DNA from 4 places in the Yersinia aldovae 670-83 genome. Region 1 is predicted to be linked to each of the others. Evidence: predicted binding sites of a transcription regulator. Region 1 holds the regulator's gene; each other region holds the start of a gene.

Region 1 (8,276 bases):
AGGTACTTAATGGTATAGAACAGCGCCACGGTCTGTTTGTGCAGGCTCTGCATGATATCAACAGCAAGTATCAGCTCTTCAGTGACATCCGTGGCATGGGGTTGTTAATTGGCGCAGAGCTAACAGCGCAATACCGTGGTCGGGCGCGGGAGTTTTTAAACGCCGCTGCGGCCAATGGTTTGATGATCCTCAATGCCGGGCCGGATGTGCTGCGGTTCGCGCCATCGTTGGTTATTGACGTGGAAGATATTAAGCAAGGAATGGTGCGGTTGGAAAAAGCGATTGCTGGCTTGATAAAAGGCTAGACAACATAATTGAGAAGCTTTTTGCCGCTTGCCGAGGAAAAGCCTAACGCTGCCGTTGGACAGGGAACCCATGTTTGGCGGAGTGCATAATTAACATCAGGTTTATAAATAATTTCAGAATGATAAATAAGCTGTTGCCAATTCATGCTGGCCTCAGGAATTTATGATTCACAACATGACAGAAAAAACCGGTGCCGATAGTCTCCGCACCGGTTTTATGGGAATTAACGAGTGCCGTAAACGACGATCGTTTTACCGTGCGCGGAGATCAGGTTTTGATCTTCGAGCATTTTTAGTATCCGCCCCACAGTTTCGCGGGAGCAGCCAACTATTTGACCAATTTCCTGGCGGGTAATTTTAATCTGCATCCCATCTGGGTGGGTCATGGCATCAGGTTGTTTTGCCAGATTAAGCAGTGTTTGTGCAATGCGCCCCGTTACATCAAGGAAAGCGAGGTTACCCACTTTCTCAGACGTTATCTGTAAGCGATTCGCCATTTGTGAAGACAGGCGCATCAAGATATCTGGATTAACCTGAATCAATTGACGGAATTTTTTGTAAGAAATTTCAGCCACTTCACAGGCGGTTTTTGCTCTAACCCAGGCACTACGTTCTTGGCCTTCTTCAAATAATCCAAGCTCGCCGATGAAATCTCCCTGATTCAGATAGGAGAGAATCATCTCTTTACCTTCTTCATCTTTGATAAGCACCGCAACGGAGCCTTTCACGATGTAGTAAAGCGTTTCGGCCTTTTCACCTTGGTGAATTAGCGTACTTTTCGATGGATATTTGTGGATATGGCAATGAGACAGGAACCATTCGAGAGTCGGGTCTGTTTGTGGCTTGCCGAGAACCATTCGCTGTTATCCTCTGTTGTTATCGCTGCCTAACTTAACAGGGCTCAGAGTTCCCTGTACGGCGTGCTTATAAAATACACGTTCTTTATATCCGACAACTTAGAATCTATCGGGTATAGCATATTAATTTGCTCAACTGCCGAAAGGTATAGCCAAGATACGTACCGGATAGAAACCCTTCACTGAGTATTGGAAGCTACCCTATTTAATGCTAGAAGCATCACTTTCGATCCTGTTTGTAGCACAGGATGAGGCCAGTGTCTTGTGTTGTATCGCTTCAGCATGATGAACATCGGGTTACATTGCCAGTTTATAAATGAAAGGGTAGTCTGAAGCGGAAAATTTAACCGGGAGTATGCGTTATGCAGGCACGAGTAAAGTGGGTTGAGGGGCTGACATTTTTAGGTGAATCCGCATCTGGTCATCAGGTTTTGATGGATGGGAATGCGGGAGACAAAGCACCCAGTCCGATGGAAATGTTGTTGATGTCAGCCGGTGGCTGTAGTGCAATTGATGTCGTTTCTATCTTACAGAAAGGGCGTAACGATGTGCGCGATTGTGAGGTCAAATTAACCTCGGAGCGTCGGGAAGAAGCACCACGGTTGTTTACGCACATCAACTTGCATTTTATCGTCAGCGGTAAAGGCCTGACGGATAATATCGTTAAGCGTGCGGTTGAGCTTTCGGCTGAGAAGTATTGCTCGGTTTCTTTAATGCTGGGGAAGGCCGCAACCATTACCCACAGTTTTGAAATTCGTGACATCGCGTAAAAGTGCTGACCCATAACCTTGCTGAATAGGTTATGGGTTTATTCTTTAATCAGTTGCCTATCTTCTTACCTTCCAGTAGTTGCTGCACCAACGGCGCCATAATCAGCTCCATCGCCAGCCCCATCTTCCCGCCCGGCACGACCAATGTATTGATATTGGAGATAAATGAGCCTTGCAGCATCGCCAGCAAGTAAGGGAAATCGATTTGATCCAACCCACGAAAGTGAATAACAACAAAACTTTCATCCAGTGACGGAATAGCTTTGGCAGCAAAGGGGTTAGAGGTATCAACCGTCGGAACGCGTTGGAAGTTAATATGGGTGCGTGAGAACTGTGGCGTAATGTAGTTGATGTAATCATCCATCGACCGCACCACCGAATCCATCACCGCCTCACGGGAATGGCCGCGCTCTCCGGTATCGCGCACCAGTTTTTGAATCCACTCCAAATTGACTATCGGTACTACGCCAACCAATAAATCAACGTGCTTTGCGACATCATGATGTTCAGTGACAACACCGCCATGCAGCCCTTCGTAAAACAAAACATCGGTGGGCTGCGGCAGTGCCTCCCACGGAGTAAACGTGCCGGGGATCTGGTTGTAAGGCACGGCTTCATCATAGGTATGGAGATATTTACGTGAGCGCCCGGTGCCGCTTTTGCCGTACTCCTCCACACTCTGCTCCAACTGACCAAAGTCATTGGCTTCCGGGCCAAAATAGCTGATATGCCGGCCTTGATCCCGCGCCTTACGGATTGCGGCATCCATCTCCGGGCGGGTATAGCGATGGAAACTGTCCCCTTCAATCTGCGCCGCACTGATGTTTAACTGCTGAAAAATTTTGCGAAACGCCAGGCTGGTGGTGGTTGTCCCTGCGCCACTGGAGCCTGTAACGGCGATAACCGGATGTTTAGTTGACATAGTAGCTGTAACTCCGTGGGGTAAGATCCTCAAGGGCGGCGGTTGCCATTGGCGTTTTTTTGTCGCGAATGATTATTTTTAGGGCAAAGCGGCGGGCTTGTCATCTTGTTTCATTGTGGTTTTTATCGAATCAAGTAATGAAAAGACACAAATTACTGCTGCTCTTCAGCTCCGGCACGGAACGAACCCCGTGACATGATATTGATAGTTTCATGCAATTCTGACCACACTAATACCGCCTCGCCGCTGACTAACTGACGGCGCACATCGTCAACTTTTTGCGCCAGAGAGCGTTCATGTTCGCCGTAATCGGTGCCTTCACGTAATACGAACGCTTCGAGCAAATTATCCAAAGTTTCACTGTCGACTTGCTGCCAGGGCACTATCATTACTGTTGCTCCAAATAGGGGGAAAGCCAGGCTGGGATGCGTTGTTCCAACCACATTTGTGGATGTTTTAGCGAACCGCCGACAAAACCAACGTGGCCGCCGTGCTCGGTGAGTTGGTAATCAATATTGTCCGGTAACTCACTGAGATCCGGGATGACTTCAGTGGTCATAAACGGATCATCTTTAGCATGAATGATCAGCAGCGGAGTCCGAATTTGTGGTAATAACGGCAGTGCGCTGCAACGGCGATAGTAATCTACCGCATCATTGAAGCCATGTATTTTAGCAGTTATTACATCATCAAAATCTCTGATTCGCCGTAGTCTTTTTATCTGCAATAGTTCCAGCGGCAGGCTACCGGGGTAATGTAATAACTTGCGGGTGGCATTTAACTTCAGTTGGTTCAACAAATAGTGCTGATAGACGCGAGAGAAACCTTGTTCCATACGATTAGCACAAGGCTCAAGCATCAGTGGCGCAGAAACCACCACGGCTGCCTCTAATAAGCTCTTTTGCCCTTGCTCAGCCAACTGCCCTTGTTCAGCCAAATAGAGCGCCAGCATATTGCCGCCCAAAGAGACGCCAACCGCGGCGGTGGGAACCTGACCATAGGTTTGCCGCAACCAACGCAGAAAGAACCGGGCATCTTCTGTTTCACCCGAATGATAAATTCGTGATTTACGATTGGGTTCGCCACTGCATCCGCGAAAATGCATCACCACACCCAGCCACCCTTTGTCTTGCCAGGCGCGCAGCAAACCGTGGGCATAGGGGCTGTAAAAATTCCCTTCCAGCCCGTGGAATAGCACGACTCTGGGTTTATCCCGTGCCAGCTCGGGGTTTTCACTCCAGGCTAGATCGACAAAATCCCCATCGGGCAATTCCAGCCGTTGCCAAAAAGGTTGCAGTTGAACCCGCCGCCTGACCAGCCGTGGCAGCAGCGTTTGCAGATGTGGATTGCTGGCACCGGCCAGTGGACGAAATATTTCATGCATATGGTGAATGGAAATCATGTTGTTGCTCTTGTGTGATCAATAGCACACTGTTAGCTTCATGGGTATATCGCGCATCATTTTGGGTGAGAGGCACCCGTCTCATGGAACTGAGTTTATTTCTTTCAATGGTAGGTTTTCTCTGGGTTGCCGCTATCACCCCTGGCCCAAACAATATGCTGTTAACTTCAGCTGGGGCCAATTTTGGTTTTATGCGGTCTATCTGGTTGATGTTAGGCATTATGTTAGGCATGCAAAGCATGCTGCTGCTGGTGGCGTTTGGCGTCGGTGGCCTGATTCTGATCTACCCCTCCTTGCACTTAATTCTGAAAATCCTGGGTAGTCTTTATCTGCTATGGCTGGCATGGAAAATTGCCACTTCGGCCTATGAAAAATTAGAAACCAATGTTGTTCCACCAAAACCGCTGCGTTTGTATCAAGGGTGGTTATTGCAGTTCCTTAACCCAAAAGCCTGGTTGATGGGATTAGGTTCGGTGGCCAGTTTCAGTATGGCGGGGGCGGCTTACAATCACTCCATTGTTATGATAAGCCTTGGTATGTTTATGGTGAATCTGGTGGCCGGTATTATTTGGCTGGGTTTTGGTACTTTGATTGGCCGTTTGTTACGCAGCCGCCGCGCCTGGTTTACCTTTAATATCGCGATGGGCTTGCTGACGGCAGCCTGTGTGTTGCTGATTTGGCATTAACGATACTCGCCATCCTTCAAACTGCATGTGTGTTGGCTGCTTTCATTACTCGGCCCATTGATGGGCCTCGCCTCTTCGAGGCCGCTGCAAACCGCGTTCAAATCGGTTCCCGACCGATTTGTCACCCCAGTCATTTACTCAGTTGCTGCCTTCTTGCAACTCGAATGATTTAGATCATTACCACTGGAGCTAATTGATGGCTTATAACTATTTTCATGTTGACGCGTTTATTGGCGACGGTCTGTCCGGTAATCCTGCCGGGGTCTATTTGCTGAAAAAACCGCTCTCGGCTGAGCAAATGCAACGTATCGCCGCTGAGATTAATTTGCCGGAAACCAGCTTTGTCTGGGATGAGGGGGATAAATCAGCGATCCGCTGGTTTACACCAGATCGTGAAGTGGATTTATGCGGCCACGGTACTTTGGCGGCAGCCCATGTGATTTTCAGTATGGTTAACCCCGGTTTGCATGATATTCGCTTCCGCTCCGCCAGCGGCGATTTGTATGTAAAACGTGATGCGGAAAACTTTGGCCGCTTATCATTGGATTTCCCCTCTTTGCCACCGCAACAAATTGCGATTGATGCACAGCTCCAAGCCTTGATTGGCGTGAATATCCAGCAAGTATGGCAGGCTAAAGCCTTGCTGGTGGTGCTGGAGAGTGAGCAGCAGGTGCAGCAGTTACAGCCGGATATCGCCGCGCTAATTGCCTATACGGGCTGTGGTGTGATTGTCACGGCACCCGGTGATGTAGTGGATTTTGTCTCCCGTTACTTCACACTCGGCAGTAATGAAGACCCGGTGACGGGTTCTACTCATTGCAGCCTGATGCCCTATTGGGTGGCGCGGCTGGGCAGAGTCTCACTCCATGCCCGGCAGCTATCAGCACGCGGTGGCGAGTTATTCTGCACTTTAGCCGGTGATCGCACCTTAATCGCCGGTGATGCTCGCATTTTCATGAAAGGCCAAATAGACCTATAAGTTAGCGTTGTGGCTAACGCCTTCAGATGCTAATTATCACCAAAAGGAATAAAACGTATTTTTTATTCCTTTTTAACCCGCACTAAGCCCAATACTGAATTTGACGCGGCTTTCTGAGATAGTCGTGTTACCCAACCCGATACCAATACAGGCTATCTACTGTAGCGGCGCATTATATACAAAGCGACGATCCTTGGGGATAAACCGTTGTTCCGGCCCTCGTGGATTCAGGCGTTGATGGTGGATTGGCCAATAACGCGCGGGCTGCTGTTTCGACAGCATTCACCGGGATGTCTTCAACTTGTGGCCCAGCGTGTAACAAGGCATGGCGTACCAATGGATACCAGCGCAGGTATTTCTCTGGCCGGGATTCAAACAGTGCGACCACCGGTATTTGCAACGCTGAACTGATATGTATTGGTGAACTATCGGCGGAGATAACCAAATCCAGCAGACTCATAGCTGCCACGAATTCATTAACGCAGGGGGTGAGTAAGCAGCGGCCATTAAAACCCGCCAGTTGTTGTGCGCTGGGTGGGTCTGTCGGGTCATATAAAATCACCATTTCGGCCTGATCACTGAGCTTTTGCGCCAGTTGTTGCCACTTTTCATAGCACCAACGCCGTTGGGGGGATTTATTGGAAATGAATAAGCCAATGCGTGGCCGGTTTTGTTTGCCCAATTCCGCCCGCCATTTCGCCTGCAATTGCGTGTCAGGGTAAATGTGTAGTTTCACGGCCTCAATATCGACTTTCCCCAACTCTGGTATCAGCGCAAAGCCCGAGAGTGCCTCGTGGCGCATTGGCCGGTTGGCAACATGGCTTGGGTTGCGATCGTCGAATTCGCTTTCCGCAGTATGCCAGCGGCAATCCACCACATTAAGCTGTTTGGCAAATTGAATGCTATTCTTGCTGATACCACCGTTAGGAATTAGTAGCAGATCAAAACGTAGTCGCCGCAAGCGCCGAATGAGCGCCAGACGATGTAACAGCGCCGTCAGTCTGCCTGACTGTTGGTTCCGCTCACATTGTTTGCTGTACACATAGGTGTGAACAGCGCTGACCGCAGGGTTGTGGGCCAGCACTGCCTGATTGTATTTATTCGCTAATACGTGAATCTCTGCTGATGGCCAACGTTGCTTTAGTGCATGTAATAACCCTGTGGTACAGACCATATCGCCAAGGAAATCAATCCGGATCACCAAAATGCGCTGCATTTATGCTTATTCCTACGAAAATTCTTATTGCCTTATTAGACATTAAAATCTTCTAAGCATTCACTGGAGTAAGTATAAATTTACCATCCATTTCTTTCACTTATGATTTTGTTGCGCTAAACGTGCCAAAATCACGGAACAACGTAATGCCCGCCAAAACTCATGGATATTACCCGCCCCCTGAAACAGAGCCGAGGGTAAACTGAGTTCTCGAAACTTAATGGCTAGTGCCGTGCGCTCTGGCGAAGGGGGCAATCTTTTGCGCATTAACCCTAAGAAGTGGCCGCTCTCCTGATTAGCATGACGTAGCAATGCACGGCGCAATGGTGGCTCCTGCGTGGCTGAGAGGCTGACTAACGCATTGATAATAATAATATAGCTATTGGCGCGGGCTAATAAGGCTTGGGTTGATGGCGAGTGGGTGATTGATTGTGGGTTAGTACGATAGCCATAGAATGGGGTATCACAGAAACCGATACGTTGGGTGACCAGAGCCAGATGGGTAGTCCACAGAATATCTTCATGTAGCATTCCGGGGATGAATGCCAACTGGTAAGTGTTGATCAGTTCGCGGCGAATTAATTGCAACCATGCGTAATGTGGCCACTCATTATGCTCAACACTACGGATAATCCATTGCTGACCGCTAAGTATCTCGCCCCACGATTGTTTACGCAACAACGGGCGCTCAGGGGGTAAATCGGGGTTAGTGGTAAATGTAAAACCATTACCTATTAGTAAATCCAATTGCTGCTGATTGGCCTGTTGCAACCAGGTTGATAAGGTATGTGGAGCTAGCCAGTCGTCACCGTCAGCAAATGCAATCCAGCGTGCGGTGGCCCGGCGTATACCCGCATTACGGGCAGCGGAAAGCCCTTGATTGGGTTGATTAATGATGACCAGCCGCGAGTCACGACGTGCCGCGTCTTCTAAAACCGCCAGACTGTTATCGGTCGAACCATCATTGACGGCGATAATCTCCAACGACACACCCGTCTGTTCGTACAATGAATCAAATAACGGTGCGAGGTAAGTGCCGCAATTAAATACCGGCACTACCACGCTAATATCCTTATTACACATGACCTTAATTGTCCTTAATAAAGGTATTTTCCAAACAGCGGATTACCCCGCTTCAA
Region 2 (8,276 bases), 800 kb from region 1:
AAGGAAAAGTCGTTCTATGCCCTTTTAGCCTTTGATAGAAGGCCCACATATATAGGTATTTCCTCCGTGTCCAACACGGTCTATATACACCTAAAACTGCTCGTGTTTATACCAAATGCCTTTCACTTATATAAAACTTAGCAATCCGAATATGATCCCAAGCGGTAGTCGCGTTGTGCAATGGCTTGTTTTAAGCTCGGTGAAGTGAGAATTTCCAGTTCAGTCAATCGGGGATAACAGTAACTACTGGTTAATAAAATATTATCGATAAGTGCCGGGTGACACATTATCTCTAACGAATTAACTCCACGTTGTTCGGCTAATTCCAACCGCTGTAAAAATAGTTGTTCTGATAATTCCTTGCCATAGAAACCCGCATCGAACCACTCGCTGCTGCGAGGATTATTGAGCGTAACACCACGTTGTTGTACTTCGTCACGATCAATACGCAGTGGCAGGGATTTTTCGCGGGCAAAGGCCTCAACCAACGGGTAAATTTGCGGTAACATATGCACATGATGATGACTGTCAATATGCGTTGGTCGGCGGCCAAAAACCTCAACAAACTTGTCAAACTGAGCTGTCAATTCTTGCGCTATCTCATCCAGATTCAACTCTCGGGCTTCAGCTCGCTGCCACAACCATTTGCCCAACTTACCTTTATCATCAACTAAAGATGGCATCGCAGTTAATGGCTGACCATAGGTTAGTACAAAGTGCAGCCCTATCGGTAAGTTGGGATTTTGTGCGCTGAGTTCCGCTGCATGATAAATCCCCGCACAGTTCATCATCGCCGTAGTCGATGAGACAATACCATGCCGGAACGCATCAATAATGCCGTAGTTTTGCCCTTTGCTCAGACCGAAATCATCAGCATTAACAATAAGTAACTTTTCCATTGATGACACCTTATAAATACATTCCGATAAAGATAGCGGGCCGGAAAACTAATGAGACAACTCCTCTCCGACACAGTAAAACTTCTTGCGGTAATTCCCTGGAGTGAAGGAGGTGAGTTTCTTAAAGTTTTTGATAAATAACGTGGTATCGCTATAACCCGCTTCAAAGGCAATATCCGAGACTAAATAGTTCGTGACTTCAAGTTGGGTTTTAGCGAAATTAATTCTCATTTCATTAATAATTTGCATCGGTGTTTTTTGATAATAACGCCGCGTCGCTCGAGTAAGATACTCTTGAGTTTTTCCGGAAAGCTCGACCATATTAATCAGCGCTTTCTCACCAAACATCGATTTATCGTGCATTTTATCGACAGTACTCTTCAGCCACTGCGGAATATCATCGTTAGTTTCGGTTTCTTTATAGTGGCTGATACGGTTAGTTACGTAAAATGTCAGTAGCTCGACCAGTTCAACAAGCTCATCTTCACGAAAATGCGGAGCAGAAATCGCTGATTCAATATAGGAAAGAAAATTACCTTTCAGGCGGTATGCCTGTGAAGCCACAATGGGGCGTGACAATAAATGAAAATAGTGCTCTTCAAAAAAGGCTTTACTGATCCCAACGTTCAAAATGCGTGTTGCACCATATTCGTAGAAGCTTTGATGATAGGAACCCAAGGGGATAAAAACAAAATCGCCACGTTCTAAAAAGACTCTTTTTCCATTAACTTCCTGGTAGCACATGCCGGTTAATATTAAGGTATATTCATAATAATCATGCTGATGTAAGCCGGTGGCACTTTCCGTTTTATTATAAATAAATAGATGGAATTCCTTTCCGTTAAAAAAGTCTTTTTGACGTACTAATCTGACGTCCATCTTATTTACCTTCACTCTATCGTTCAAAATAGCCGATATTCCGTACCAATATCAGTGCATTTTTTGGTGTAATTCAATCAACTCGGCAATCAATTCCCGAGCTAACATGGCGTTCATCAAATGGTCTTGTGCATGGACTAATACCAGCGTGACTTTGGTTTTCCCTTCGCCCTGATCAGCTTCAATCAGTTGAGTCTGAACCAGATGCGCTTCGTTCAACGCAAGGCGAGATTGTGCCATCAGTTCATCGGCTTGTACAAAATCACCGGTTTTGGCGCTTTTCAATGCCTTGTAAGCGAGGCTGCGTGCCTGACCAGCATTGATAATCAAGCCCATAACCACATTTTCCAGCGCATCGCTCTGTGCTACGCTATCAGTAATAGAATCTAAATCAAACATCTTATCTCTCCGTTAATTGAAACCATTTTGCCTGGCCACATCCGCAAACCAATAGCCGCTTTTCTTCAGTATCCGAGTCTGGTCGACGAGATTCAATCGGACTAAGCCATAGCGATTTTTATAAGCATTAAGCCACGACCAGCAATCGATAAAAGTCCAGAGATGGTAACCTTTGCAATTGCAGCCCTCCTGTAGCGCCCGATGTAACCATTTCAAATGATCGCGAATAAAATCAATGCGATATTGGTCATCAATCATGCCAGATGGCGTAATAAACTGCTCTTCCCCTTCAACTCCCATCCCATTTTCTGAGATATAACAGGGGATATTGCCATAATTGTCTTTCAAGTCTTTCAGAATGTCGTACAGCCCTTTTTCATAAATTTCCCAACCACGATGAGGATTTATTTTCCGCCCCGGCATCGAGTAAAAACTGAATAAATCTTCTGGTGTTTGCACTTGCCCTAGCTGCGGCTGGGCGTCCAGTGCCTGAACTCGTCTGGGCTGGTAATAGTTAACACCGAGCAAATCCACCGTTCCGCTGGCAATCAATTGGCAATCACCGGGGTCAATCTGTGGTAACAGTGAATATTGCTGTAACAATGCGATCAGTTCGTCGGGATATGCTCCTTTGGTCACAGGATCAAGAAAACTTCTGTTAAGCAGTAGATCAGCACAGTTGGCGGCAGCCCTATCTTGCTCACTGTCTGAGCGCGGATAGGTCGGGGTAAGATTTAAAATAATACCGATAGCCCCGCCCTGCTCCAGTTTCCGATACTCTCCTACCGCTTTGGCGTGAGCCAGCACACTATGATAAGCCACCGTCACCGCACGGCTGAAATCAACGATACACGGATAATGCAGGTCATTCAGATATCCGGCTTCAACCGGCACTACCGGTTCATTAAAAGTAAACCAATGTTTAACGCGATCACCGAATAAGGTAAAGCAGAGGTTAGCATAGCGAGCATATGCGTCAACGACAGTACGGCTTTCCCAGCCCCCTTTCTCTTGCATACACAGTGGCATATCAAAATGATAGAGGTTAATAAACGGAGTAATTCCATTAGCCAATAAAGTATCAATCACCGCGTTATAAAAGGTGACGGCTTGGGGATTAAGCTCGCCATCACCACTGGGAATTAATCTAGACCAGGAAATAGATGTTCTGAAGGTGTTATGCCCAAGTTGTTTTAACAGCAAAATATCTTGCTGATAATTATCGTAAAAGGTGGAGGTGGTTTCGGGGCCGATTTCACCATGAAAACGTTGCGGTGCAATTTCATACCAGTAATCGAAAATATTTTTGCTTTTACCGTCCCGCAGTGACGCGCCTTCAGATTGCGTCGCTGAGGTGGCGCTTCCCCACCAAAAATCATCGGAAAATTGATATTTCATTCCAACCTCCACACCGGTACGACAAGGGCTACTCATTAAAATTTCAGGCTATTAGCCACGTCTTCTTCACTTTCAACGTCATTATCAATCACGCTCTGCGCTTTATTGGCAATAATCACGAACGGCAGATACATCAGTGTGGCAATCCCTAAGTTGAATAAACTCAATAACATCGCGGCAATACTGCCGTTAGTATTAAAGAATGCGCCTAACCCAACCGGCATGGTCCAAGGGGCAATATTGGTGATTGGCGGAATAAAGCCAGTGTAATAAGCCACTGAAGTGATAATCGCTAATACAGGCTGAACCAAAATGAACGGTATAAAGAACAGCGGGTTCATAATGACAGGTAAGCCAAATAAGATTGGTTCGTTAATCTGGAAAATACTCGCCGGAGCACCCAATTTTGCTACCTGACGATAATCTTCGCGACGGGAGGCAATAAAGATTGCGATAACTAAACCCAGTGTGGCCCCTGTACCGCCTAAGAAGATATAGGAGTCAACAAACGGCTTGGCCCACATATGGAACTCTTTGCCGGCAGCCATCGCGGCGGCGACTGAACCATATTGGGTATAAGTGGCTACGTTTTCCAAGGCAAATGGCATCATGATGCCACTTTCCAATGCAGAGAGGGCCATTGCACCGTGTATCCCGAAAAACCACAGCAGCGAGGAGAACATGACATACACCCAACCCACCACACTGCCCATTTTCGATAACGGAGCCGAGATGGTATCCATAATGATCTGGTGGAAGTTGGTGCCGTATAATCCGAGGGTATAGGCCAATATGCCCATAATGGAAAGAATGATAAATCCGGGAATTAATGCCGAGAATGAACGGGAAACAGAGGTTGGAACGCTATCCGGCAGGCGGATGACCCAGTTACGGCGCACGATAAAGGTAAAGACCTCTGCTACCACCAAGCCAATGATAATACCGGATATAATATTGGCCCCCCCCAACCAATTAGCCCCCACCGCATAGGCTTCACCCACGCTGTACGGAGTGACCGTCATAAAGGCCGCGATCGCCAGCAACGCCGCAGCCAGAGGATCAACTTTCTTCTCTTCAGCCAAAGCCATACTGATAAAGAATGGCGTCATTAACGACATAATACCGAGCGTACCATTATAAACGTTGCCACCAATTCCTTTAAAACCATTCAGCATAGTTATGGTATCAGCGTCTAATCTTACGCCCATTGAGAAGAAAAATGACCCTTCACCAAAACTTAAGAACACGTTATTGATAAGAACGAACATGGCACCAGTCAGGGTTAACGGCATCAGCCGAATAAACCCATTCTTGATAGCATTAATATGTTGCTGTCTGCCTATTTTAATAGCAAAAGGCAAGATGACCCTTTCCAGAGAATTAATAAATGCGCTCACAGTGCACCCCTTATTGTTTTGCTTTTTTTATTGCGGCTACGGCAGCTTTTAATACCCCCAGACCGTCGACTTTGCCGTATAGGAGCGCGTCGATCACTTCAACTGGTTTATTGGGGAACATTTTTGCAACTTCAGGCAACATGTAAGCGATTTGTGGTCCTAACAAGATGACATCTGCTTGGGCACCATGTTCTGCGGCCAGGGCCTCGGGGTAAGCATTGATAATCACTGGCACCTCATACTTCTCTGCTTGTACTTTCATTTTGGAAACCAGTAGCGAGGTAGACATGCCCGCAGAACAAAACAGATAAATCTTTTTCTTTTCCATACCCAACACCTTTTGAAGTTCAAAAGACACAAGTGATTAATATGCCAGTGCAATGGTGAAATTCCCTTTATCTTTGTTTCATTGCCGCCTTGCCACCATCATTGTTTCTGGTTGTCGTCAGTATACGGCGTTGATAGATAAGACAGTAATTCGCGACTGACTACAATCGTCTCTCATTGACTTTCCACATTGATGATGTTCACATTTCTCAGCGATTAGGATGTGATGCTTATCGCAAAATTGTTATTTTTTTGCTTGGCAAATTAAGTTTAAATCATTTGTATTTCATATGGTTAGTTTTTATTTTTAGATCTCGATGTAGAACATTTAACAGTAAAAATAATAAAAATTCAGATGGGGATAAGTTAGGGAAATTTATCTGTTTGGCAAATTTTTCAACTGTTTGAAGTAACAGAGAAAACGGTAGCCGGAATCACTCCCCTATTTAATCGACAGTATGTAGAACATCACCCGATAGACGTCGTGAGCCGACAACAGCGCATAGCTGATTCTCCCTTAATACTCTAAAGTTAACGGGTGATTGCACATTTATGGAGTGGCGGATGACAATATTTGGGAATAAGACACTGGGTTACAGCTTGTCAGGATTATTACTCAGCGTGTTTGTTTCGATGTCTACGCTTGCAGCCCCGGTACTGACAGTAATGGAATTACAGAATGGGCTAGATCACCCCTGGTCACTAGCACTCCTGCCCGATAACAGTGGCATTTTGATCACTGAGCGATCAGGTCAACTGCGCTTGTGGCAACAAGGAAAGAAACTGTCTGAGCCACTAATCGGCGTGCCGCCAGTGTATGCCAACGGACAAGGTGGCCTACTAGAAGTCGCATTATCACCGAATTTTGTTCAAGATCACCGTATATACCTGAGTTTTGCAGAAGTTGATTCGGATGGTAAAGCAGGCACAGCTGTGGGATATGGCCGTCTTAATCCACAGCATACCGCCATTGAGAATTTTAAGGTGTTGTTCCGTCAGCAGCCGAAATTGTCTACCGGAAACCATTTTGGTGGCAAACTGGCTTTCGATGAACAGGACCATCTGTTTATCACTCTTGGCGAAAATAATCAGCGCCCTACCGCGCAAAACCTGAGCCTACATCAAGGTAAAATCGTGCGACTAACCCTCGATGGTAAGGTGCCTACAGACAACCCCTTGGTGAATAAATCACCGGCCAGACCAGAGGTCTGGTCCTATGGTCATCGTAATCCGCAGGGGCTGGCGCTGAACCCGTGGAGTGGTGTGATATGGGAAAATGAACACGGTCCTAAAGGAGGTGATGAGATAAATATCCCACAAGCTGGCAAAAATTATGGCTGGCCACTGGCGACACATGGCGTTAATTATTCGGGTTTGCCGATCCCTGAGGCCAAGGGTGCCTATGTGGACGGTACTGAGCAACCGGCTTATTACTGGGAGATCTCGCCTGGTATCAGCGGGATGGCATTCTATAATGCAGATAGATTTCCAACATGGAAACATTCACTGTTTATTGGCGCACTGGCACAAAAAGAGTTGATTCGTTTGCAATTAGAGGGCGATAAAGTGATTGCTGAAGAGCGTCTGCTGGGCGAGCGAGGCGAGCGCATCCGTGATGTCCGCGTCGGGTCTGACGGCTATGTTTACCTGTTAACAGATGAGAGTAACGGTAAGTTGCTGAAAATAGGTCTTACCGCAGTTAAATAACCATCTTACAGTTAGACGCTGGCTATTAATTAATAAATTATAATACCGAAGCGCTTCCCACACTTATATTATTATCGTTTAACCCATCTATTTATACTACAATTATTCCCATTATGATGGATAGCGATAAGGATATTATTATGACTGCAATCGACGTAATGTGGGTGGGATTTGGCGGAGGCATAGGTTCACTTTTACGATGGTGGGTGGGACTCAGTGTCGCAAAGATATATAAAGGTAACTTTCCTCTGGGTACGTTTCTTATCAATATTTCGGGGGCTTTTGTCATCGGCTACCTGAGTATTCTATTCAGTGTTGACTGGCGTGATCGCTACGGTGATGTAATGAATGCTGCGGTGTTAACCGGTATTTTAGGTGGCTACACCACCTTTAGTAGCATGCAATTAGATGCGGTAAAACTTGCTACCGCACGAGGCAGAGCCATTGCTGCCGGTTATTTGATTATTTCTGTAGTAGTTGGTCTGGCAGTTGCGGCATTTGGCGCATGGTTAGCTTATTAATCAGAAAACTAATTTATTAATCGGAGAGAGTTATCATGCCAAATCTTGTTATTCTGGTTTTTGTCGGTGGCGCTTTTGGTGCGATGTGCCGTGAGTTTATTATGCTATCAGTGCCAAGACTGACAGATGGATTTCCAATGGATATTTTCATCGCCAATATAATTGCGGCATTCTTATTGGGGTTAGCGACCTCTTTCTTTAAGAATGGGAAAATCAACCAATATGTGCATCTGATGGTAGGCACAGGAATTATGGGAGGGCTTTCAACATTCTCCAGTTTTGTATTTGGTGCCGTCGAAATGATGAAAACTCCCACTGGGGTTTTAGTCTCAATCTGTTATTTGGTTACCAGTCTTATTGTTGGTTTTATTGCTATAGAGTTAGGTTTAATGGTCGGGACAAAAGAAAAACCTAAAGATCCCCCGGCAACGGCCTAATAATAGCGGCATTAACATCGTCGTCGTGAGATAGAAAATAAAACACCCTCGACATGAGGGTGTTCAGCATAAATACACCCAAGTAACAGATACCAGAATTAATCCAGTTTCACGCATTTACCAAAAAACATTTCAGTAATAAGGTCATTATTGATAGTATCGCCATTCAAGGTTCTAACCAACAACTCACTTCCCAATAACGGCAATGAGAACACCATATCAGGGTTAACTCGTTTCACTTTCTGCATATTCTGAGTTTCATTGACTAATGCCAATGTCTTAGTGAACTCACCAGCAATCTCTTTCGCTGCC
Region 3 (8,276 bases), 1.6 Mb from region 1:
CACCAATCGCATGATTGCGGCCCAATTTTTCACGGGCAAAAGTATCACTGGCAAACATTTTCAAGTTTGCCAGTGTTTGTGCCGCGAATGCTTCATGCATATCAATCAGGGTCAAGTCCGCCAGCGTAATACCGGCACGATCCAGCGCCAACGGCGTGGCATAAGATGGCCCTAACAGCATATCCTGCCAGACATCAATGGCGGAAAACGCAAAACTGCGCAGATATCCCAGCGGCTGTAGCCCCAACGCTTTGGCTTTCGACTCACTCATCATCATGACCGCAGCGGCCCCATCCGTCAGCGGGGTGCTGTTCGCCGCAGTGACACTGCCGTGTTGGCGATCAAACGCTGGGCGCAATTTGGCGTATTGCGCCAATGTAGAATCGTTGCGGATATTATTATCTTCAGAAATAGCATCTCGGTACGGCGGAATGTAGGCGGTCATCACTTCATCATGTAATAACCCTTGCTGCCAAGCTTGTGCCGCCATTTGGTGGGAGCGCAGAGCTAAAGCATCTTGATCTTCACGGCTTATCCCATAGGTTTTTGCCATCTGCTCGGCGGTGTCTCCCATCCGTAAACCGGTGGAATATTCTGCTACTGCTGGAGCGACCGGCAGCAGATCACGCAGCTTCAGCCGGCTGAATAATGTCAGCCGTTGGGATAAAGTTCGGGCTTTATTTACATCGACCAAGGTTCGCGCCAGCGCTTTACTCACGCCGATAGGCAACACCGATGAAGAATCTGCGCCACCGGCTATCGCGACGGTCACTGAACCGGCAATAATACTTTCAGCTACATTGGCTACCGCCTGAAAGCTGGTCGCACAGGCACGCGAGACGCTGTATGCGTCAGTGTGAACACTCATACCGGTACCTAACACAATTTCGCGGGCAATATTAGGCGCTTCAGGCATTTGTACCACCTGGCCAAACACCAGTTGATCGATTAACTCAGGAGCAACCCCACTTCTGGCCATCAATTCGCTTACGACCATTTTGCCTAAGTCTACAGCCGGTACGCCATGATAAGCAGTTGCCTGTTTGGCAAAAGGAGTGCGCAGGCCGCTGACTATTGCAATGCGATCGCCCTGGCGCGTCACTAGCGGTAATGGCTTACTCATAAACGCTCCTGATAAATAAAAGTGGCTTTCACTAAAGAGTAATAAATAACAGGTCTGACCTGATCCCATCATTGTTAACCAAACATTTACATTTGGCAAACCGACAGAACAGGAAAGTGGGAGCAGGAGCAACTTTTCAGAACAAAAAAACCGGCGGGGAATTCTGTGAGGCAAAATAACATCACGTTAAGATGATAAAGCTAGCTAAATAAATTCACGCGAGGAATGATTAAAAAAAACGCAAAGCAATTAGCTTCGCGCTTGGTATTATTTGTCTCACTTTTTTGCTTAAAGTGGTTGCTTAGACCTTAACGCAGCCCAAGCTGGAAAATCATCGTTTCTGCCTGGCAAGCAAAAGTGAAATCAATGGTTAAACGAACACCGCCGTCCGTCTCTTCCAACGTATGCTCAATCAGACAAGGATCGGATTCAACCGCACGCGCTTTTTCGCTCAACGATTTCAGCATGGTTTCAGCTTCAGCACGGTTATCAAACACGCAACTGTAAGCGGCAGTGCAGTCAGTATTGTCCATTATCGTGCCGACATCGACGCAGCAGCAAGCGGCAGTTTCTTCAGCGCTACAGCGATTGTTTGTTGATCGAATACTTGCATCTGACATCTTCAATTCTCCTCAACGGACATTTCAAAATAAGTCCTATTGCCGATTAACTCGCACAAAACAGACATGGCGCAAAAAATATTTTCTCTTTCTCTATTTTACTACTGCAATGCCTAAGGCACTAGGACTTACTGTTTATAAGCCTATTAAGTGACGGAAATCACACTAAAATTGTTTGTTCGCTCATCAATAATGTAATAATTGCTGCTAAATTGTGAGATTTTTGTTAACTACGTCTATTTTTTGCAATTGAAATTGAACAAATCACAAAACATACTTGCAACACGCACACAGGTCAGACCTATACTTCAGCCACTGGTCTGCTTTGTCTGACCGAAAACGGACCCTACAATCCCGCATTCTCTTGTTACGGTATGTAACATTAATTAAAATAATGAGGTTTTGGTCATGAACCAGAAAAACCTGTTTACCCGATCAGCTCTGGCAGCTGCAGTGGCAATCATCTCTTCGAACGTTTCTGCGGCCGGCTTTCAGTTGAATGAATATTCAGCCGCTGCCTTGGGGCGCTCTTTCTCTGGTGAAGGCGCTGTTGCCGACAACGCATCTGTTGGTAGCCGCAACCCCGCCGCAATGACTTTGTTCGATCGCCCTTCTTTCTCTGGCGGCTTCGTTTATGTTGATCCAAGCGTTGACATCAGCGGGACGTCACCAAGCGGCAGAAGCACTAATGCCAACAATATCGCACCATCAGAGTGGATACCGAATATCCACTTTATTATGCCATTAAATGAACAATGGGCGATTGGTGCGTCCGGTACCTCAAACTACGGCCTGGCGACCAAATTCAATGATGACTATGTCGCCGGCTCATTGGGTGGCGAGACTGACCTGAAAACCGCCAACCTGAATCTAAGCGCGGCTTACCGTCTGAATGAAAACTTCAGCTTCGGTTTAGGCTTTGATGCGGTTTATGCCGATGCCAAGATTGTGCGTCATCTCGGTGAAGCCGGTGGCGGTCGTTTACCGTACAGTACTGAAGTCACCCGTATGGAAGGGACAAAATGGGGCTATGGTTGGAATGCGGGGGTTCTGTATGAAGTTGATAAAGAAAACCGTTATAGCTTCACCTATCGTTCCAAAGTGAAAATTGATTTTGATGGCGATTACAGTAACCAATTACCTCGCCAAGCCGGTGGATTGGGCGGTCAAACAGTCCCTGGCGCTCTAACCCTGAATCTACCTGAAGTCTGGGAAGTGTCCGGCTATAACAAAGTAGCACCACAATGGGCGATTCACTACAGCATGGCGTACACCAGTTGGAGCCAGTTCCAAGAACTGAAAGCAACCGGCACGAATGGCCAGACACTGTTTGAAAAGCATGAAGGCTTTAGAGACGCCTACCGTATTGCGCTGGGTACCACCTATTATTACGATGACAGTTGGACCTTCCGTACCGGTATCGCCTTTGATGATAGCCCGGTTCCCGCAGATAACCGTACCATCTCGATTCCAGACCAAGATCGTTTCTGGATCAGTGCCGGTACGACCTACGCTTTCAACAAAGATGCCTCTGTTGACGTGGGTATTTCCTATATGCACGGCCAGAACGTGCACATCAAGGAAAAAACCCCTACAGCATTGGGCGCAACAACCTATGAGTTTGACTCTAAAGGTACTGCACTGCTGTACGGCGTGAACTTTAACTACACATTCTAATAACCGATTATTTCTCGGATTATGTCGATAAAAAAGCGCCGCAAGGCGCTTTTTTATCGACTAGTGTCAGAAGCGATATCAGTTGGCTGAATCGATACTGTCCAGATCGTTCTGAATAGCTTGAGCATTCGAGTTAACTTCTACTTTCAATTGGCCACCGCTCGCCAGGAAGTCATTACGTTGGAAGTAAGCTTCGCGCATCATCAAATAAGGGTCTGATGAGTTACGCAGCAAACCATCCGAATCCAACAACTGCGCCCGGGTTTCAATGCCTTCAACCATCCATTTGCCCGCCGACATCCAGAACGTCAGATAACTCAGCACCGGATAGACGTAATCAACCGCGTTACCGCCATCCTCACGGATCGTAAAGCTACCATAACCCGGTAGTACCACGTAAGGGCCGTAACCGACATTATAATGACCTAACGTACTCCCAAAGCGATGAGGAACTTGTTTAGCCAGTTTTGGGTTAGCCATACTGGCAACATCGATAAGCCCCCCCATCCCCAGTATGGTATTTAGGAAGAAGCGGTTGAAGTGCTTCATGGCGTTATACGGATCACCGACCAGGAAGCTATTCACCATACTGGCTGGTTCTTCCAGATTGCTGAGGAAGTTACTCGTGCCATTACGTGCTGGCTGTGGCACGTAATCCCGCCAAACAACCGCCACCGGGCGGACAATATAAGGATCAAGAACCTCATAGTTAAAATTGAACATTGCCCGGTTAAAACCTTCGAGTGGATCCGAGCGCCCCTGCTCCATGTGATCCGGCGAGCTACTGGCGCACCCTACTAATAGCACGGTTGCAAAAGCCAGCCCAGTCAGGCGGTAGTTCATATTCTTCTCCATGAAATCTTGCTAGCCCCTTTCACTTAAGGGGTTTGTCTGTTTATCTGAACACTAATAGGTTGAATACCTACTTTTTGATTGCCTGACTGCCCCGCCCCATTAAAGTCCTGCACCATACTCTCACCGAACCAGTCGCCAGATTGCGGATTGGCAGTGCCATCCAGTGAGATACGTGCACGCACTTTCACCTGATGCAAGGATGAGAGCAAACGCTCAGGCATCATTGCATTGCTATCATCCAGCGTAATTGATAGCGGGAAACGGTTCAGCGGCAGTCGCTTTACAGCAACCGGTATCGGATTTGTACCGTCGGTTACCGATATAATCAGTGTTCCCCGTCGAGGTAAATTTTGGGCGGCATCTGAAGATAATGATACCTCTATTCCCAGTGTAGCTGTTTCCTGCCCTGCCTGCGATTTGGCTTGCGCAATACTGCGTTTTATCACTTCGACGCGAGAATCACCAGCAGGCAACAATTTTAGCATAACTTCCCACGCACCAATGGCTTGTTTGAAATCACCCTGTTCAAAAGCATTAAAAGCCAATAAGCTCATCGCACGCAGATTGGTATGATTTTGCCCAACCATTGTGCGCAACATCTGGGTAGCTAACTGATTATCCTGCGGATCATTGGAGCGAGTCAGCACTTCGGCATAGCCGAGTCTGACCTCTTCATTATCGGGTGCTAACTGATAGGCTTTCGCAAAAGCTTGCGTTGCGGTTGTCGCATTGTTGAGCGCCATCCCCACGCGCCCCAGCATCATCCAGTCGTTGACGTTACCTGTATCCTGCTGCAATGAGGTGCGCAGCCCCAGCCCTAAACGTGCCACCTCTTCCATTGTCAAAGGTTCAGCCCGTTCGTTAGCGACTCTGGCTCGCAACTCAGGCATTTGCGCCTCAACCTGATGCCATGCCAGCACCTGAGCCAACCCACCGGTTTTCAGATATAACCCCACAGCAACAACCACCATAACCACCACACCGGGTAATAATGCCCAACGGTTGATTGGGCCTATTTCGCCAGCCGATGGCAGTTGAGTGATGCTGCTTTGAGCACCCTCTGGTTGTGGGATGTCGGTCAGCAAGTTTTGTTGCAGCTCTTTAATCAGCTCAGGCCGTTGTGCTACCACGCCCTGCGCTTCATCTTCTGCCAGTTCAGATAACCGGTCCTGATAAATCGCCTTATTTAGCTCATCACGGGTGGTTACTGGGGCATTCGCATTTTGTCGCATGGCCGGAATGACGAATAAGGCACCCGCGACCGCCAGCAAAATGATCACTATTAGCCAAAATGCCATTATGGTTGTTTCCTGTCAGTGGGGTTTTGTCGGACCGGCCCATTTTTTCCAGCCTGTACGTTTTTTTCAGACAACAAATCTTGTAGCCGCTGCTGCTCTTGCGCTGAAAGTGGGGCTTCTTTTTCCACCCGACGCCGAGCGCGCAATATCACTATCGTCGTCCCCATCAACACAAACAGTATCGGGCCGACCCAGAGAATCAAGGTCGCGGCAGTCACGGGGGGTTCATAAGTTACGAAATTACCGTAGCGGGCCACCATATAATCAATAACTTGCTGTTTGGAATTTCCCTGCTGCTGCAGTTCATACACTTTGGCGCGCATATCCGCAGCAATAATGGCATTAGAATCAGCAATGCTATTGTTCTGACACTTAGGGCAGCGCAACTGCTCGGTCAGTTCACGATACTGCTGCTCCTGCGCCTCTGATTTGAAAGTATACGTATCGATCGCTGCGAACACACTGCAACTCAGCATCAAGCCAAACATCAGGCTAAGTAACCTCATGCGCCCCCCTGATACTTGTTATACAGCGGCAAAATTTCCTGCAACCAAACGCGATCGTTGAGATCACCGGCATGGCGATAACGGATAATACCCTGACCGTCGATCAAGAAAGTCTCCGGTGCGCCATAGACACCAAGATCTAATCCCAACATGCCATCACCATCATACAAACTCAGCGCATATGGGTTACCGAGCGAATTGAGCCACTGCACCGCTTTGCCGCGATCATCTTTATAATTCAGCCCAACCACGCGGATGCCCTGCGCGGCCAGTTTATTCAGATATTGATGCTCCGCCCGGCAAGTTGGGCACCAGGTCGCCCAGACGTTGAGCAACATCGGCTTGCCGTCATGCAATACCGCTTGATCAAAGATTTTACCCGGTTTATCAAGGGATTCCAGTTTAAACGCGGGCACGGGTTTACCAATCAGTGCAGACTCCAGCATCGTCGGATCATCACCATTGGCATTACGGGTCAGTTGCACTAAAAACGCCACCACCAGCAGCAAAAACAGCACCAGCGGAATAAACATCAGCTTATTAAATGAAGTCGGTGATTTCATTATTTTGCCTCCGATGCGGCCGCGCGTTTTAGCTTTTTACTCATCCGATAACGTGGATCGAACATACAGAAGAGGCCGCCGAGGGCCATAAATACCCCGCCAAACCATATCCAGCGCACAAATGGCTTGTAATACAAGCGTACCGCCCATGAGCCATCATCCAGCTCTTCATCTAGCGCGGCGTAAAGGTCACGGGTAAAACCGCCGTCAATGGCAGCTTCTGTCATCATTGAACGGGAGACACTGTAATAGCGTTTTTCCGCATGTAAGGTGGCTTCCACCTTGCCATGACGGGTGACATCAATAATACCAACACCACCGGTATAGTTCGGCCCTTTAATATCGTGAACATCGCGGAAAACGAAGTGATAATCATGGATATCAATGCTATCACCGGCCTTCATGCGCACATCTCGCTCAACACTGTAGTTCTGGCTAAAAGCAATGCCTATCACCGTGACGGCAACCCCAAGATGGCCCAGCACCATTCCCCAGTGGCTGCGGGAAAGGTGAGTCAGGCCACGCCAGAAGCTATATCGATGTGTTGCTCGCTCATGCAGTTCCATCAATGTCAGGATAATGACCCAAATAGCCATCATCAGCCCGACCACCGTCATACCGGCAATGGTGTCCTGCATCAGCCACGGTACCAATATCGATAACAACAGCGTGACAACCAGCGCCACGCCCAAACGCGTCCATAACTTACTGGGTTCGTCTCTGCGCCAGCGCACCAATGGCCCAATCCCCATCAGCAGCGCCATCGGTGCCATCAACCAGGTGAACATGGTATTAAAAAACGGCTCTCCGATTGAAATACTGCCCAGCCCAAGCTGCTTGTGAACCAGCGGCAACAAGGTACCCAGTAACACCACCAGCATCGCGGCAATTAGCAACACATTGTTACTGAGCAGGAAAGTCTCACGCGAGAACACCTCATGTTGTGTACGGCTGCGTACTTGTGCGCCTTTTACCGCATACAACAGAAGCGAACCACCGATGACAATCACCAGATAGGCGAGGATAAACATGCCGCGCGCCGGATCAGAGGCAAAGGAGTGTACTGAAACCAGCACGCCGGAACGCACCAGGAAGGTGCCCATTAAGCACAATGAGAATGCGGTAATCGCCAGCAATACCGTCCACGCTTTGAAGGTGCCACGCTTCTCGGTAACTGCCAGTGAGTGAATCAGCGCAGTACCGGCCAACCACGGCATAAAGGAGGCATTTTCCACCGGATCCCAGAACCACCAGCCACCCCAGCCTAATTCATAGTAAGCCCACGCCGATCCCAGTACGATCCCCATGGTCAGGAACACCCATGCCGCTTGTGTCCAGGGCCGCGACCAGCGCGCCCAGGCACTGTCCAAGCGGCCGGCCATTAATGAGGCAATGGCAAAAGCGAAAGCGACCGAGAAACCGACATATCCCATATAAAGGAGAGGAGGATGGAAGATCAACCCAACATCCTGCAACAGTGGGTTCAAATCGCCACCATCAATCGGGAACCCCGGCAAGGTGCGGCTAAACGGATTTGAGGTCAGAATAATGAACAGTAAGAAACCGCCGGTAATCATCCCCAGCACTGACAACACGCGAGCCACCGCATCTTCAGGCATCGAACGGCTAAACAG
Region 4 (8,276 bases), 1.3 Mb from region 1:
TATGTTCATCAACATTATTACGCGTATAGAGGAGTTCGGAGGATTTAGCTTTCACCAGTTTTGCTGTACTCATAATAGGTATCCCTTTATTGAGTTGATTACCAATTTCTTCACCGCAATAAGTATAACAAAGATATTCTATTTTGCAGGTTAGATTCGGCCTATCAATTAAATCGTCGACAACGACAGTTATTTTTAAATGTAATTTAATGTTTCGCTTTGAGAATAACGCGGATTTTATCCCAAGGTCTAATCGATAAAGGCTATCACTGTGATTTTTATGTTTCTTATTATTTAAATAGGGGGGTGAGCTGTTACATAACGCTGATTTATATGTAGCGATGGGGGAAGTCATTATTAATTAATGACTTGTCACCGTACTGGTGGAATGACATAGAAAGTAAGTAATATATTAAATAGAGAGTTTATTAGGTGGGCTGTTTGGCGAGCATATTATTTATAGGAATGAGCTGGAGAATGAATCTCACCAGCACTGCCGACGCGGTTATTATCGGGCCTGGGCGACAATAAATAAACGTGGCAACCCCAGTAAGCGGCGGACATCGGCTTGTTGCGGGCTGCTGTATCAATGCGAGCCAGATAATCTTGCAGGAAATCCTGCTGTGAGGTGTCGGGAGTGGCGCGCAGACAGTCGGCAATCGCCGCTGATAAGAACATTCGGTGGTAATAGATGGTGCGCCAAGTATCTATCTGATTAACATGGGAGGACAGCAAATCGGCATCAACGCCCACCAACTGGGCATCAGGAAAGTGTAAATGCAATATCAACGCTAACGTTGCTCCAGTGAACGGTGCATCACGTAAGCATCAACGTAGCCCAACTGACTATGATTAAAGGCTTTTGGCAAAGTGGCGATAATGTCGAAACCGAGTTTTTGCCACAATGTGACCGCCAAGGTATTGGTGCTGACAACAAAATTAAATTGAATAGCCCGATAACCGAGTGCTGTTGCCTGCTCAATACAATGTATCCCGAGAGCCTTGCCAATACCCAAACCGCGTACTTTGCTATCCACCATAAATGATGCATTCGCAACGTGACTACCGAGTCCGCGCTGATTATCGATCAATTTATAAATGCCAACCACTTGCCCCTCATGCAATGCAACCCAGCAACGAACCCCTGTACCAAACCAGTAATCGTAGGCATCCTGTTTGGGTGTGTCTGGGGTGAAAACATAGGTATCACCATGACCAATTATGGCCTGAAATAGTGGCCATATTGCGGCAAAGTCTGCTGATGTGGCGGTTCTGACGTCCATGACAACTCCCCTTTTATTCGGTGATTTGCTCTAACTGTGGCTTGGGTTTGATGGTCAGGGTGGCACCGATGGATGCGCAGATAATTGATGCCAGCGCCAACCATTGCACCATCGTCAGATGCTCATTTAAGAAAACCAGCCCTGAAACAGCCGCTAAAGCAGGCTCCAAACTCATTAATGTGCCAAATGTACGGGCAGGAAGGCGGGTCAGAGCGACCATCTCCAGCGAGTAGGGGAGGGCTGTAGACAATATTGCTACCGCCAGCGCAATAGGCAATATTGCCGGATCGAACAGCGCCATGCCGTTATAGACGACACCAATCGGGCAGAAAATAAGTGCGGCAATCAACGAACCGATCGCAACAGTTCCAGGGCCGTGATCGCCACCGGCCTTTTGCCCTGAAACAATATAGATTGCCCAGCAGGCACCGGCTCCTAATGCACAAGCTGCACCAAACAAGTCAATAGTATCGACGCTATGTCCCAGAGGCAGCAGGAACCATAACCCCAGAATCGCCAGCCCTACCCAGATAAAATCCACCGCGCGACGGGAGGAGAACATAGCGACCGCCAACGGGCCGGTAAACTCCAATGCAACAGCAATACCCAGTGGCACGGTTTTCAATGACAGATAAAACAGAAAATTCATGCCACCTAACGCAACCCCATAGACGAGCAGGGGCAAACGACTCCCCGCAGCAAATCGCATTCGCCAGGGTTTGAAGATAATAAATAGAATAAGAGTGCCAATTCCCAGACGCAACGAGGTAATTCCTTGCGCGCCAACCAATGGGAATAGGCTTTTTGCCAGTGATGCTCCACTTTGTATTGAGATCATGGCGATCACCAGCAACAAAATAGGGAGCAATGGGAGTGTATTTTTGGATGAAGGAGACAAAGACATCCTTTTGAGCCTCAAAGAAAAGTAGACGAACCCGTTTTTGCTAGTGTAAATGAAATGTCAGCGGAGTGTTTAAAAATCATCAATGCGGAAAAAAAAGAAAAAAAGAGCGTAAAAATTTATTATTGTTGTTTTTTTATTCTGTGATTGGTGTTTATTTGCACTGTTAAATTAAGAATTATCTGGAATGACTCTTAGTGATGTATGTCACAATAAGAGGTATAATGCACCAAAATATCTGAAGTATTAGTAACATAGAAGATGCTTGAAACTGTTTGTTACACCAAATAAATGATTAGACAACCATTAGCGGGCAGAGTTTCCCGCTGTTTATTGTTATAATTACATGGTGTTTTTGTTTCACTCTAAAATTTGCGTTTTTCGAGGTGGTTATGAAAAAAATTACATGTCTTTCAGCAGTGGCAGCTTGTGTATTAGCAGTGTCCGCAGGTTCAGCTTTTGCCGGTCAAAGCACCGTTTCTGGTGGTTATGCCCAGAGCGACTACCAAGGTGTTGCTAACAAATCTTCTGGTTTCAACCTGAAGTACCGTTACGAGTGGAGTGATTCTCAACTGGGTTACATCACTTCTTTCACTCACACTGAAAAAAGCAGCTTCGGCGATAGTTCAACTGTTTACAACAAAGCACAGTACAACTCTATCACCGCAGGTCCAGCTTACCGTATCAATGACTGGGCTAGCATTTATGGCCTGGTAGGTGTGGGTCACGGTCGTTTCAGCCAGAACTACCCAACTTATGCTAGCGACAAAAACAGCACCAGCGACTATGGTTTCACCTACGGCGCAGGTTTACAGTTCAACCCAATGCAAAATGTTGCACTGGACGTCTCTTACGAACAGAGCCGTATCCGCAATGTTGATATTGGTACTTGGGTTGCTGGCGTAGGTTATACTTTCTAAGTATAACCTGTGCTCATCAGCATTCACCCTCAACAGTGATATGCTGTGTCTGATAAAAATCCGCCTTCGTGCGGATTTTTTTCGTCTGTCGTTTGCGGCATAAGCAGGCAGTTGCAGAGTTTTGTGCTATTTCATTGTTGATAATGATAATTGATTTCATTATTATTGCTCACCTGATTTAATTAATAACAGGGAGTAATTAATGAGGTACGGCACAATAGGGTTGCTGGCATTACTGCTAACCGGATGCGGTGGCACATGGTTTCCTGAGCAAGGCAACTCAGAACCTCGCAAAGCAAAATTCAGTGTTTATGGCGATCAGCGAACCAGCGCACAGCGGGCATTATCATGCCATCGCACCCGCCATTGCACTAATGATGATTGGATGAACCCTGATCCAGACTATGTCGGGTTTGGTGTGAGTTACTGATGATATTATTGCGCGGGTATATTGCTTTGCCCGCGTTTGTCACAATTATACGCATCATCCGACCGTTTTTATCGCATCGTCAATCAGTGCGAGTACCTGCTGAGGGTGGGAGACTAAGGCAAGGTGACTCGAAGGCAATTCAACAACTTTTTGTGCCTGAATTCGTTCTGCTAATTCGCGTTGTGTCTCGACCGGCAACATTCGGTCTTCTGTCGATATCTGATACCAACAAGGTTTAATCCGCCAAGCCGGTTGAGCTGACTTATCTGTAAACACACGGGCGGCGAGCGGTTTTTGTGTCAACGCCATGACCAATGCTTCGTTTTTATCGATGTCATGACACATATTTTCATGGTACTTGTCAGTATCAATCCACAGAAAACCATTATCATCAGGGCGAATAGAAGCTGCGCCAATGGGCGGTTTACGTAATGCGAAAGTACTGGACAAACTTTCACCGGCATCGGGGGCAAAGGCCGAAAGATAAACCATGCCGACTACATTCTGTAGGTGGCCGACCTGTGTAATCACCATGCCACCATAGGAGTGACCGACTAAAAGTGTAGGGCCATATAACGCAGCGGTAATCTTTATAGCACGTTCTACATCGTATGCCAGCGATGTTAAGGGATTTTGGATCGCAATAACCCGGTGGCCCTGGGCATGTAAATCAGGAATGATATGACGCCATTGCGAGCCATCAGCCCAAGCGCCATGTACCAGCAAAATATTAAATTTCTTCGCCATATCATCCTCAGCATACTTGCAGTTACGGATACTATCTTGATGTAAAAATAGCGTTATATAAAGATAACCTTATGCAGAAATAACGTTTTTACGAATAGTACTTTTCGGTAGTTTAGCCATTGGCTAATGGTTTATACGGCGATGCTTAAATAACGCCATTACTAAAATTAAGTATAAGGAACTTTCAGGAAATAGCCTTAAGATAAAGATGAAAATGACAGACTAAATTAATATACCAAAGTGTAGTAGGCGATATAATATCATTGATGACAAAAACATCATATTTTAAATAAGTGAAAACAATAGATTAACACAGGATATGGCTAAGGACTTATTGTGCTATTTATTTGTAAAACTAGAATTATATGACAAACTATTATCAGCTCTGATTTATCTTCACTGTTCTAATTGTGATTCACTTGTCAAGGTGGATTGTAATTAAAAACAATGGGTTGTAATAAAAATAGGTGTAATCATGACGATACTCAGTGAGTCGGTTCCACCCATGCTGCATGACACCAAGCTTGAGCAGCAAATCCTAAGGCGTTCAATTTTTTGTACGCTATTTATTGCATCAATGGGGATAGTCTTCGGTATCGTATGTGGTTCAATGTCGATTATTTTCGATGGAATGTTCTCTGCACTGGATGCTGGAATGTGCAGTTTATCTCTGCTGGTTTCACGATTACTCGGGCAGCCTCACAGCCGGCGTTTTCAATATGGTTTCTGGCATGTTGAGCCGTTAGTATTGGCTTTCAACGGCAGTTTGCTGGCCTTTCTCTGCCTTTACGCATTTGTTAATGCGATCAAAGGTATTTTTGAGGGGGGGCGCGAACTGGAGTTGGGCTGGGCGATTGTGTATGCATTAGTTGTCAGTATTTTCTGTTTCACTCTCTTTTTAAAACAACGTCGTTTAAATAAGCGGGTTAAATCTGAGTTGATTGCACTGGATACCAAAAGCTGGTTGATGTCAGCCTGCATCAGCGCAGCCTTATTAGTGGCGTTTCTGATCTCCTGGAGTTTGGAGGGCACCCGGTATGAACACCTGATTGTTTATACCGATCCTAGTGTTCTGGCGCTATTAACACTGATATTAATACCTGTTCCGATTAAAACGGTGATTGCAGCTGTGCGCGAAGTGTTACAGATGACGCCGGATAGACTGGATAATGCCATTGAAACGCTAATGGAGCGGTTAATGGCAAAATATAAATTTATCGATTATTCCCACTATGCCACCCGCATGGGGCGAGGACTATTTATAGAGATTCATGTGGTTATTCCACCGGAAATGGAGACCCGTGGCGTGAGTTATTTCGACAAGATACGTGATGAGATCGCTAAAGAAATTGGTGAGTCTGGGCCTCATCGCTGGCTAACAATCTCTTTTACCCGTGATGCCAAGTGGCTTTAAACTGATTAACCAGGGAAATAATTATTATGGAAAAGATGATAGCTAAACGCCGTGTAACACTGAACTCGGTTGTGGCACCAATGGGCTTTAATACTGCTTGCTGTGTTCCACTGAGTGATAAAACCATCACTTTTCGCAAAGAAAAAATAATCAATAATATGCTCCGTGACGATATCGATTACCTATTGGTTTATGCCGATAAAGAGCATGGTGGTAATTTTGAGTATCTAACTGGATTTATCCCCCGATTCGAAGAGGCCGTAATGGTGCTGCATGTTTCAGGGGCCGTCTATTTATTGTTGGGTAATGAAAATTTAAAATTGTCTCAACATGCAAGGATCAATAATACTGCGATTCATGTGCCCTATTTTTCCCTGTCTAACCAACCGATGGAAAATAGCAAAACCTTGCCAGAATTATTAGCAGAAACAGGTATTGGGCAAGCTAATAAAGTGGGTGTGGCAGGTTGGAAACTATTTACCAGTAAGTTAGAGGGTAACGATCAACTATTTGATATACCTCATTTTATTTTGGATGCTATCAAGCAGGCCGTTTTACCCACAACAGCGGTTATTAATGCGACAAACGTATTTATTGGTTGCGACAACGCTGCCAGAATGACCAATAATGCCAATGAACTGGCACATTATGAATACGGAGCCAATTTAGCCTCCAATTGTATCCTCAATGCCTTGGCCGCAGTAGATATTGGCAAAACAGAAAAACAGCTTGGCAGTTATTTGGCGGGAGAAGGGCAACCCACTAGTGTTGTCATGATTGCGGCCACCGGTAATCGTTTTGAGCAGGCTAATTTGTATCCTGGCGATAAGGTTGTACAACAGGGCGATAAAATATCACTGACGACTGGGTTTAAAGGCGGCTTAAGCAGTAGAACCGGCTATGCAGTCCATCAGGCAGAGGAGTTGCCAGCAGCGGAAAAGGATTATCTCGATAAAGTCGCGATACCTTATTACACCGCCGTCGTGGCCTGGCTGGAAAATATCCGAATCGGTATGTCTGGCAAAGAGATGTATGCATTGGTTGAGTCTGTATTCCCAAAATCGCAATACCATTGGTCGTTAAATCCAGGCCATCTGGTGGCGGATGAAGAGTGGCTATGTTCGCCTATCTACAGTGGCTCCGAAGAGAAGATTAACAGCGGGATGATATTCCAAATCGATATTATTCCCTCGGTGAAAGGTTATGCGGGGGTGAGTGCCGAGGATGGTATTGCATTAGCTGATCAACAGCTTCGCCACCAACTGGCCACTGAGTACCCCGAAGTATGGCAACGGATTCAACAGCGGCGCGACTATATCCGTAACGTATTAAATATTTGTCTCAGTGAAGAGGTATTACCGATGTCGAATACCGTGGGTTATCTGCGGCCTTTCCTATTGGATAAATGCAGCGCACTGCACTGTATTGCGCAGTGATAACACAGATAACGTTATCAACTTGAGGGGCTATATCGCCCCTTTTATCGGTATCTGGCATTACCTTAATAGCCACTAGCCCCGGTATTTACCCGCTTGGTGAGATTTCGTGCAAAACTGAGGGCGATACTCTCGCCATCTTGTGGCATAATGCGCGCCGAATCACATTTTCTAATATTCTTGAATATCCCTATTCAGTAATCCAATCGAGAGCGAGCGCTGTGCTAAGTACTAACAATATCACCATGCAATTCGGCAGCAAGCCGCTGTTTGAAAACATTTCAGTAAAATTCGGTGGCGGTAATCGCTATGGCCTGATCGGCGCTAATGGTTGTGGTAAATCCACCTTCATGAAAATCCTTGGTGGTGACCTGGTGCCAAGCGGCGGTAACGTATTCCTCGATCCGAATGAGCGTCTGGGTAAGTTACGTCAGGACCAATTCGCCTTTGAAAACAACACAGTGCTGGATACCGTTATTATGGGTCACGGCGAACTGTGGGAAGTGAAAGAAGAGCGCGACCGCATCTACGCGATGGCTGAAATGAGCGAAGCCGACGGCTATAAAGTGGCTGATCTGGAAGTTGCCTACGGTGAAATGGATGGGTACAGCGCAGAAGCCCGTGCTGGTGAATTGCTGCTCGGTGTCGGTATTCCGGTTGAACAACACTATGGTTTGATGAGCGAAATCGCTCCCGGCTTTAAATTGCGTGTATTGTTGGCGCAGGCCCTGTTTTCAGACCCGGAAATTTTATTACTCGACGAACCAACCAACAACCTGGATATCGATACTATCCGCTGGTTGGAGCAAGTGCTGAATGAACGTAGCAGCACCATGATCATTATTTCCCATGACCGTCACTTCCTCAATATGGTGTGTACGCATATGGCGGATCTGGATTATGGCGAATTGCGTGTTTATCCGGGTAACTATGACGAATACATGACGGCAGCGACTCAAGCGCGTGATCGTCTGCTGTCTGATAACGCGAAGAAAAAAGCCCAGATCTCAGAGCTGCAATCTTTCGTCAGCCGCTTTAGTGCTAACGCCTCTAAATCCAAGCAGGCGACTTCACGCGCCCGTCAGATTGATAAAATTCAGCTTGATGAAGTGAAAGCGTCCAGCCGTCAGAACCCGTTTATCCGT

The links. Region 1 encodes CRP, which controls carbon source genes, mostly activating them, when cyclic AMP is high. Its sites were predicted from a motif close to ATGTGANNNNNNTCACAT; they were not measured.
Positions count from the first base shown of each region.
Region 2: AT01_RS17000 (PTS sugar transporter subunit IIB) is a predicted target of CRP. The motif match lies at 5,521-5,538, and genes of this name have one in related genera.
Region 3: AT01_RS06125 (YfcZ/YiiS family protein) is a predicted target of CRP. The motif match lies at 1,892-1,909, and genes of this name have one in related genera.
Region 4: AT01_RS19270 (ABC-F family ATPase) is a predicted target of CRP. The motif match lies at 7,282-7,299, and genes of this name have one in related genera.

Region 1 is NZ_CP009781.1:2,979,904-2,988,179, forward strand. Features, by position in the region: gene argD (bifunctional acetylornithine/succinyldiaminopimelate transaminase) at 1-305, shown strand, start outside; partial or broken gene AT01_RS22600 (hypothetical protein) at 347-451, opposite strand; gene crp (cAMP-activated global transcriptional regulator CRP) at 530-1,162, opposite strand; gene AT01_RS13405 (OsmC family protein) at 1,525-1,932, shown strand; gene AT01_RS13410 (phosphoribulokinase) at 1,982-2,854, opposite strand; gene AT01_RS13415 (YheU family protein) at 3,007-3,243, opposite strand; gene AT01_RS13420 (hydrolase) at 3,243-4,238, opposite strand; gene AT01_RS13425 (LysE family translocator) at 4,340-4,942, shown strand; gene AT01_RS13430 (PhzF family phenazine biosynthesis protein) at 5,139-5,921, shown strand; gene AT01_RS13435 (glycosyltransferase family 9 protein) at 6,094-7,137, opposite strand; gene AT01_RS13440 (glycosyltransferase) at 7,234-8,220, opposite strand; gene AT01_RS13445 (ABC transporter ATP-binding protein) at 8,263-8,276, opposite strand, start outside.
Region 2 is NZ_CP009781.1:3,782,057-3,790,332, reverse strand. Features, by position in the region: gene chbG (chitin disaccharide deacetylase) at 138-899, opposite strand; gene chbR (transcriptional regulator ChbR) at 948-1,778, opposite strand; gene chbA (PTS N,N'-diacetylchitobiose transporter subunit IIA) at 1,830-2,177, opposite strand; gene AT01_RS17010 (glycoside hydrolase family 1 protein) at 2,190-3,575, opposite strand; gene chbC (PTS N,N'-diacetylchitobiose transporter subunit IIC) at 3,611-4,972, opposite strand; gene AT01_RS17000 (PTS sugar transporter subunit IIB) at 4,983-5,300, opposite strand; gene AT01_RS16995 (PQQ-dependent sugar dehydrogenase) at 5,864-7,006, shown strand; gene crcB (fluoride efflux transporter CrcB) at 7,147-7,527, shown strand; gene crcB (fluoride efflux transporter CrcB) at 7,563-7,964, shown strand; gene kch (voltage-gated potassium channel protein) at 8,063-8,276, opposite strand, start outside.
Region 3 is NZ_CP009781.1:1,333,627-1,341,902, forward strand. Features, by position in the region: gene fadI (acetyl-CoA C-acyltransferase FadI) at 1-1,123, opposite strand, end outside; gene AT01_RS06125 (YfcZ/YiiS family protein) at 1,432-1,743, opposite strand; gene fadL (long-chain fatty acid transporter FadL) at 2,152-3,420, shown strand; gene mlaA (phospholipid-binding lipoprotein MlaA) at 3,499-4,263, opposite strand; gene ccmI (c-type cytochrome biogenesis protein CcmI) at 4,299-5,573, opposite strand; gene AT01_RS06145 (cytochrome c-type biogenesis protein) at 5,573-6,079, opposite strand; gene AT01_RS06150 (DsbE family thiol:disulfide interchange protein) at 6,076-6,642, opposite strand; gene AT01_RS06155 (heme lyase CcmF/NrfE family subunit) at 6,642-8,276, opposite strand, start outside.
Region 4 is NZ_CP009781.1:4,270,183-4,278,458, forward strand. Features, by position in the region: gene dps (DNA starvation/stationary phase protection protein Dps) at 1-73, opposite strand, end outside; gene AT01_RS19230 (hypothetical protein) at 454-789, opposite strand; gene AT01_RS19235 (GNAT family N-acetyltransferase) at 792-1,283, opposite strand; gene rhtA (threonine/homoserine exporter RhtA) at 1,297-2,187, opposite strand; gene ompX (outer membrane protein OmpX) at 2,577-3,104, shown strand; gene AT01_RS19250 (hypothetical protein) at 3,307-3,534, shown strand; gene AT01_RS19255 (alpha/beta fold hydrolase) at 3,589-4,281, opposite strand; gene AT01_RS19260 (cation diffusion facilitator family transporter) at 4,757-5,695, shown strand; gene AT01_RS19265 (M24 family metallopeptidase) at 5,776-7,131, shown strand; gene AT01_RS19270 (ABC-F family ATPase) at 7,353-8,276, shown strand, end outside.